One region of the Micromonospora sp. DT63 genome, then DNA from elsewhere that is predicted to be linked to it. Evidence: riboswitches for the same ligand, from Rfam matches in the RefSeq annotation. Region 1 holds a riboswitch; each other region holds the start of a gene.
What was found. A riboswitch is a leader RNA that binds a small molecule or an ion and turns the genes downstream of it on or off. The one in region 1 is predicted to bind cyclic di-AMP.
Positions count from the first base shown of each region.

Region 2: it holds a riboswitch for cyclic di-AMP, as region 1 does, so the genes downstream of both, ACLQ27_RS13610 (NlpC/P60 family protein) here and ACLQ27_RS29895 (coiled-coil domain-containing protein) in region 1, are expected to answer to the same signal.
Region 3: it holds a riboswitch for cyclic di-AMP, as region 1 does, so the genes downstream of both, ACLQ27_RS19615 (coiled-coil domain-containing protein) here and ACLQ27_RS29895 (coiled-coil domain-containing protein) in region 1, are expected to answer to the same signal.

Region 1 is NZ_JBNCKQ010000011.1:148,422-150,614, forward strand. Features, by position in the region: gene ACLQ27_RS29890 (YibE/F family protein) at 1-748, shown strand, start outside; cyclic di-AMP (ydaO/yuaA leader) riboswitch at 915-1,045, shown strand; gene ACLQ27_RS29895 (coiled-coil domain-containing protein) at 1,050-2,069, shown strand; gene ACLQ27_RS29900 (carbonic anhydrase) at 2,164-2,193, opposite strand, start outside.
Region 2 is NZ_JBNCKQ010000003.1:281,596-283,788, forward strand. Features, by position in the region: gene ACLQ27_RS13605 (N-acetylmuramoyl-L-alanine amidase) at 1-759, opposite strand, end outside; cyclic di-AMP (ydaO/yuaA leader) riboswitch at 994-1,130, shown strand; gene ACLQ27_RS13610 (NlpC/P60 family protein) at 1,144-2,184, shown strand.
Region 3 is NZ_JBNCKQ010000005.1:118,582-120,774, forward strand. Features, by position in the region: gene ACLQ27_RS19615 (coiled-coil domain-containing protein) at 6-1,073, opposite strand; cyclic di-AMP (ydaO/yuaA leader) riboswitch at 1,079-1,210, opposite strand; gene ACLQ27_RS19620 (cation diffusion facilitator family transporter) at 1,352-2,193, opposite strand, start outside.

The DNA.
Region 1 (2,193 bases):
CGTGGTGCTCTACCTGACACACGGAGTGACCGCGCAGACCTCGGTCGCGGTGCTCGGCACCCTCGGCAGCCTGGTGCTCACCGGAGTGCTCGCGACCATCGCCACGGCCGCCACCCGGCTCACCGGCTTCGGCAGCGAGGACGCCACCACGCTGTCGATGTTCCAGGCCCACGTGGACCTGCGCGGCCTGCTGCTCGCCGGGATCATCATCGGCTCACTCGGGGTGCTCGACGACGTGACAGTCACCCAGGCCGCCACCGTCACCGAACTGGCGAACGCCAACCCCGGTCTGAGCCGGCTACAGCTCTACCGGGCGGCCACCCGGGTCGGCCGGGCGCACATCGCCTCCACGGTCAACACCATCGTCCTGGCGTACGCGGGCGCCTCACTACCGCTGCTGCTCCTGCTCACCGCCGACACCCGCCCCCTCGGGCAGATCCTGACCAGCGAATTCCTCGCCCAGGAGATCGTCCGCAGCGCGGTCGCCACACTCGGCCTGATCGCCGCCGTACCCCTCACCACCGGGCTGGCCGCCGTGGTGACCGCGGCCGGGGCGACGCCGACGCAGGACACGGACGCCGACGTCCTGACACCGCGCCCCCGTCGGGACCGGACGGAGACACTGGCCGCTCTCAGCTCCCCGCCAGGGGGTCGGCCCGACGGACCCGACCCGGAGCGGAACGCACCCCCATCCACCGCCACCACCGGGTGGCCAGAGCCGAACAGGAGCACTGATACGGCATGGTGACACTCCTCAGCGTGACCGGATCGGGCACTCGCCCTGAGAACCGCGTCACTGGTCACTCAACGCCATGGCGAAATGACACTTTTAGTCGGCATCAGGACGTAGCTCAGGCGGTGGATTCTCGGGTAACCTCGCTGCCGGCCACCGACGAAGGCGCGCAGCGGCGCCTGCGGTGCCACCGCCCAATCGCCAACCGGCGAGCCGGGGACCCAGGTACGTGGGGTGAATCCGCGACAGCGGTAGGGGCCACTTCCGCCCCGAACCCGTCAGCTAACCCGGTCGGCGGTCGACGGAAGGGAACATTGTGACGGCACCCCTACGCCGCTGGTTGACACCCGTGGTGGCCGTGCTCGCTGCGCTGACCGTGTTCGCCGGCCCCCTCCCGGCCCACGCCGCCCCGACGACCCCCACACCGTCCGGGCACGAAGAGGAAGACGAACCCAAGCTCCTCACCGACGTCATCGAGCAGACCAACCGGGACTACGTGGCGGCCAAGTCCAAACTGGACAAGTCCAAGAAGCGGCAGCTTGAGCTGGCGGTGGAGGTCCAGCGGGCCAAGGCCGACCTGGACGCGCTGGCCCCGCAGGTCGCGCAGATCGCCGCCCAGTCGTACCGGACCGGACGGGTCGGCGCGATCGCGATGCTGCTGGAGAGCGACGCCCCGGACTCGTTCGTCCGCCGAGCCGCGGCGCTCGACGAGATGAACATGGTCAACGAGAAGAAGCTCGCCGAGGTCAACGCGGTCAAGTCCCGCGCCGAGCAGGCCAAGCTGGCCCTCGACGCGGAGATCCGCGAGCAGCAGAAGCAGACCGCCCTGATGGCGAAGGACAAGCGCGACGCGGACAAGGCGCTCGCGCTGGTCGGCGGTCAGGGTTTCACCGGCGGTCTGGTCGACGCCGTCTCGCCGGTCGCCCGGATCGGCCCGGGTCGCACCGCCGACGGTGACTGGAAGCCGCAGTCGTGCAGCGAGGACGACCCCACCACCTCCGGTTGCGTCACCCCGCGCACCCTGCACGCGTACAAGGAGGTCAAGCGGGCCGGCTTCAACCGGTTCGTCGGCTGCCACCGCAACGGTGGCCCGTACGAGCACCCGAAGGGCCGCGCCTGTGACTGGTCGTTGCAGAAGAGCGGCTTCAGCCCGTGGCACAACAACGACACCCGCATGTACGGCAACAACGTCGCCGCGTTCCTCATCCGCAACGCCGACCGCCTCGGCATCTACTACGTGATCTGGAACCGGCAGATCTGGTTCCCGGCGACCGGCTGGAAGTCGTACAGCGGGCCGTCGAACCACACCGACCACGTCCACATGTCGATGCTCTGATCCACCCGACGAAGTCCGAGGGCCGTCCCGCATCAGGCGGGACGGCCCTCGTCGGGTCAGGCGCGGCGAAAGCCGCCGGGCGGCAGTTGTCGGGTCAGGCGGCGGCGGAGGCTGCCGGGTCGTC
Region 2 (2,193 bases), on a different contig from region 1:
CAGCCCGTCGGGGCGGGCGAGTCGTCGTAGGCCCAGCCGGTCCAACCAGGACCGCTGGGGCTGGACCGCGCGGGCCGGCAACGTCACTCGCTGGCCGTCGTCGGTCACGCGGGACTCGCCGGCGCCGATGGTGGTGAAGACCTCGTCGGCGAAGGCCGCCGCGGCGTCGGCGCTGTCCGCGCCGGCGTACCGGGCCACCGCGCCGTACCAGGTCGCGGGGTCGGTGCCGGCACCCACCGGGGCGCCCACCTCCCGTTGGTACGCGGCCAGCAGCGCCGCCCCGCCCCGAATGTTTGTCGTCGGGTCGCTGCGCAGCGCCTCGGGGGCGGCCCCGGTCAGCGCGGCGGCGGCGTCGACGGTCTGCAACGCGGCGGTGGGCGGCGCGGGATCCGTGGCCGTTGCGGGTGCCATGGGGGCACGGGAGTCGTCGCCGCGCGGATCCTCGGCGCCGGCGTCGTGGTGGCCGCGCGCGGGTAGGGCGGCCACGTGGCGGGCATCGGTCAGGTGCATCGGTCCGTAGCCGCCGCTGGTGCTCGGGGTGCCGGCGTTGCTGTCCCAGCGGGACTCCAGGTAGGAGACCCCGAGCAGCACGGCGGTCGGCACGCCGTACTCGGTCGACGCGGCGGCGTACTGCTGCTGACGGTCGGCGGAGGGTGCTGCGGAGGCGGTGCCGGCGCTCAGCGGTACGGCGGCCGTGGCGATGACCACCGCGACCGCGAGCGATGCGCGCCGGCCGGCGGACAGGGTTGGACTTTCCATCGAACCCCCTAGATTTGACTGGTAACTGTGTCGTCACCTTCGCGCCGGTCGGGAGTCTGCGTCAATACCTTTCCATATATCAAACTGCATCGAAAGAAACCTTCACACACGCTCGGTGATCTCTTCCAATCGGTACGGAGTGTCACGGCCGCACGGGTTGCGGATCGGTAACGGCCGTCTCTACTCTGGTCATTTGTCGGCCCGGTAGCAGGTCCGCCCATCCCGGGCGGTAACGGACCGACACCGCCGAGTCGCTTTCGAGCGAGCCGGGGACCCAGGTTCCCCCGGGGTGAATCCGCAGCCAATGCGGTAGGGCGCCAACTTCCCGCCCGAACCCGTCAGCTAACCCGGTAGGCGGTCGGGAAGAAGGAGTACGGAACCCCGGTGGCCCTCCATGCCCCGCGGCCGTCGTCCGAACGGTCGGCCCCGGCCGACCCGACGTCGACAGTGCCGCGTCCACGCTGGTCCCGCTTCACCACCGCCCTCGCCGCACTGGTCGGCGTTGCCGTCGTCCTGACCGGCAGCGCCACGGCGGCCCACGCGGACCCGTCCGTCGCCGAGATCGAGCGCCAGATCGACGCCGACTGGAACAAGCTCGAACCGGTAATCGAACGGCACAACGCCACCCGCGCGGACCTGGCCGCCAAGCGCAAGCAGGCCGACGCGCTCGCCGCCCGCATCGCGCCCCTGGAGCGCCAGGTCGACGCCGCGATGAACAAGGTCAGCGCGCTGGCCGTGCGCGCGTACATGGGCGAGAACCTGTCGACGGTCAACACGATGCTCGGCAGCCGGTCGCCCGGCGAGGTGGTCGGGCAGCTCGAAATGCTCGACCGGTTCGCCCACAACCAGCAGCAGGACGTCCGGCAGGTCGCCGATCTCCGCGACGAGCTGGCCCGGCAGAAGGCGCCGCTCGACGAGATGGTGGCCCAGCTGACCCGGACCGAAGCGCAGCTGGCGGCGAAGAAGAAGCAGATCAACGACGAGATCGACAGGCTGCAGAAGCTGCGCCTCAAGGTGTACGGCAACGGCGGCGGCGGTCCCCTGCGTCCGGCGCCCTGCCCGGCCAGCTACCCCGGCGGCGGCGCGGGCATTGCGGTCAAGTTCGCCTGCGCTCAGATCGGCAAGCCGTACGTGTGGGGCGCCGAGGGTCCGAACTCGTACGACTGCTCCGGGCTGATGCTCGCCGCGTGGGCGAAGGCCGGTGTGTCTCTGCCGCACAACGCCGCCGCGCAGAGCCGGGTGACCAAGAACGTCAGCAGAGGTGATCTGCGCCCCGGTGACCTGGTCTTCTACTACAGCGACATTCACCACGTCGGCATGTACGTCGGCAATGGCTGGGTGGTGCACGCCTCCCAGGCCGGTGTGCCCATCAAGATGAAGAAGGTCGACGACGGGCCGATCCACAGCTACGGCCGTCCCGGCTGACCGACGCCG
Region 3 (2,193 bases), on a different contig from region 1:
CAGGGTCAGTACACCGACAGGTGTACGTGGTTGGTGTGGTCGCTGGAGGGGTCGCCGTTCCCCCCGCTGTACGACTTCCACCCGCTGCTGGGCAGCCAGATCTGCCTGTACCAGATCACGTAGAGCACGGCGAGCCGGTCGGAGTTGCGGATGAAGTAGGCGGCCAAGTTGCTGCCGTACGTCTTGTCGCCGCCGGTGGCGTCCCCGCCGAAGCCGCCCTTCTGCGCGGCGAAGTCACAGGCCCGACCCTTCGGGTGTTCGCCCGAGCCGCCCGAGCGGTGACAGGAGACGTACCGGGTGAAGCCGGCGGCCTTCGCCTGGTTGAGGGCGTGCAGGGTGCGGGGGGTGATGCAGCCGCTGGCCGGGGTGGGGTCGTTGATGCTGCACGACTCGGACGGCCAGGAGCCGTCGGAGTTGCGCGGCGCGGGCTGGGCGTTGGCGGTGGAGGTGCCCCGGTTGGAGCTGGTGTCGGCGGCGGTGGTGCGCGGCTTGCTGGTGGCCACCGTCAGGGCCCGTTCGGCCTGCTCCTTGCGCTTGGCCATCACCTCGACCTGCTTGCGCTGCTCGCGGATCTCGCCGTCCAGGGCGGTGCGGGTGCGGTTGGCCTCGTCCCGGGTGGCGTGCAGGTCGCGCAGCACCCGGTCCTCGTTGGCGGCCACCACGTCCAGCGCGGCCGCCCGGTCCATGAAGCCCTCGGGGGTGTTGGTGTTGAGCAGCGCCGAGACGGTGCTGAGCCGGCCGGTGCGGTAGGCCACGCCGGCGATCTCGCCGACCTTGCCGTTGCGCACGGTCATCTCGGCCTCGGTGGTCTTCAGCTTTGCCGCGAGTTGCTGCTGTCGCTGGACGGAGGTGTCCAGGGCGCGCTTCGCGTCCAGGTAGCCCTTGCTGGCGGCCTCCAGTTGGGCCCGCAGCGCGGGGGTGCCGCCCTCCTCGTCGCCGTCGGGTGCCGCGGCGGCCCGCAGGCCGCCGGGGGGAGCGGCGGTGGCGGCGCCCACCGGGAGGGCGACGCCGAGGGTGACCATCATGACGATCAGTGCCGCGAGTCGGGCGGCGGGTGGTCGTGCTGGTGCCACTACGCATGTCCTTCCGTCAGCCGCCGACCGGGTTAGCTGACGGGTTCGGGACGGAAGATCCCTACCGCTGACGCGGATGCACCCCAGGAACATGGTTCCCCGGTTCACCCTCTCGGGTGATTAGGCGGCGGCCGCCACCGGCGCCGGGAGGGCGCCGCCGGGTGGTGGCCGGGGACGAGCCTACCGGTGCAGGTGGGGCGTGTGCAGTCGATGTGACGGAAGGTGTCCGCGCCACCACCCAAAATGACTGCTGAACGGTCATTTCGTCAGGTAAGGGATCACCACTCGATCGAACCGCAGGCGTCCGGGGCGGCGCCGGGCTCGATCTGGAGCGTGGCGTGCTCGATGCGGAAGTCCTCCCGCAGGGCGCTGCGCGCCGCGGTGAGCACCGCGCCGACCTCCCCGCCGGGCGCCATGATCAGGTGTGCGGAGGCCACCTCCATGCCCGAGGTGAGCGTCCAGACGTGCAGGTCGTGCACCTCGACGACGCCGGGCACCGCGGCCAGTCGGTCGTGCACTGCGGTGACCTGGAGGTGTTCCGGGGCGGCCTGCACCAGGATGCGGACGGCGGCGCGGCCCAGCCGCCAGGTGCGCGGCAGGATGAACACGCCGATGGCGACCGCTACCAACGGGTCGGCCCACCACCACTCGGTGACCGCGATGAGCAGCGCCGCGCCGATCACGCCGAGCGAGCCGAGCAGATCGCCGAGCACCTCCAGGTAGGCGCCCTGGAGGTTGATGCTCTCCCGGGCGCCGGCGCGCAGCAGCGCGAACGCGACCACGTTGGCGAGCAGGCCGAGGACGGCCACCGCGAGCATCGGGCCGGTCAGCACCTCGTGGGGGTCGCCGAACCGCCCGATCGCCTCGATCAGCACGTAGACCGCCACGCCGGAGAGCAGGACGGCGTTGGCCAGGGCGGCGAGCACCTCGAGGCGGTAGAGCCCGAAGGTGCGCTGCGGGTCGCCGGTGGCCCGCCGGGTGGCGGTGATCGCGGCGAGCGCCATCCCGATGCCCAGCACGTCGGTGAACATGTGCCCGGCGTCGGAGAGCAGGGCGAGCGAGCCGGTGTGGAAGGCGGTCACGCCCTCGACCACCATCAGGGTGGCGAGCAGCCCGAACG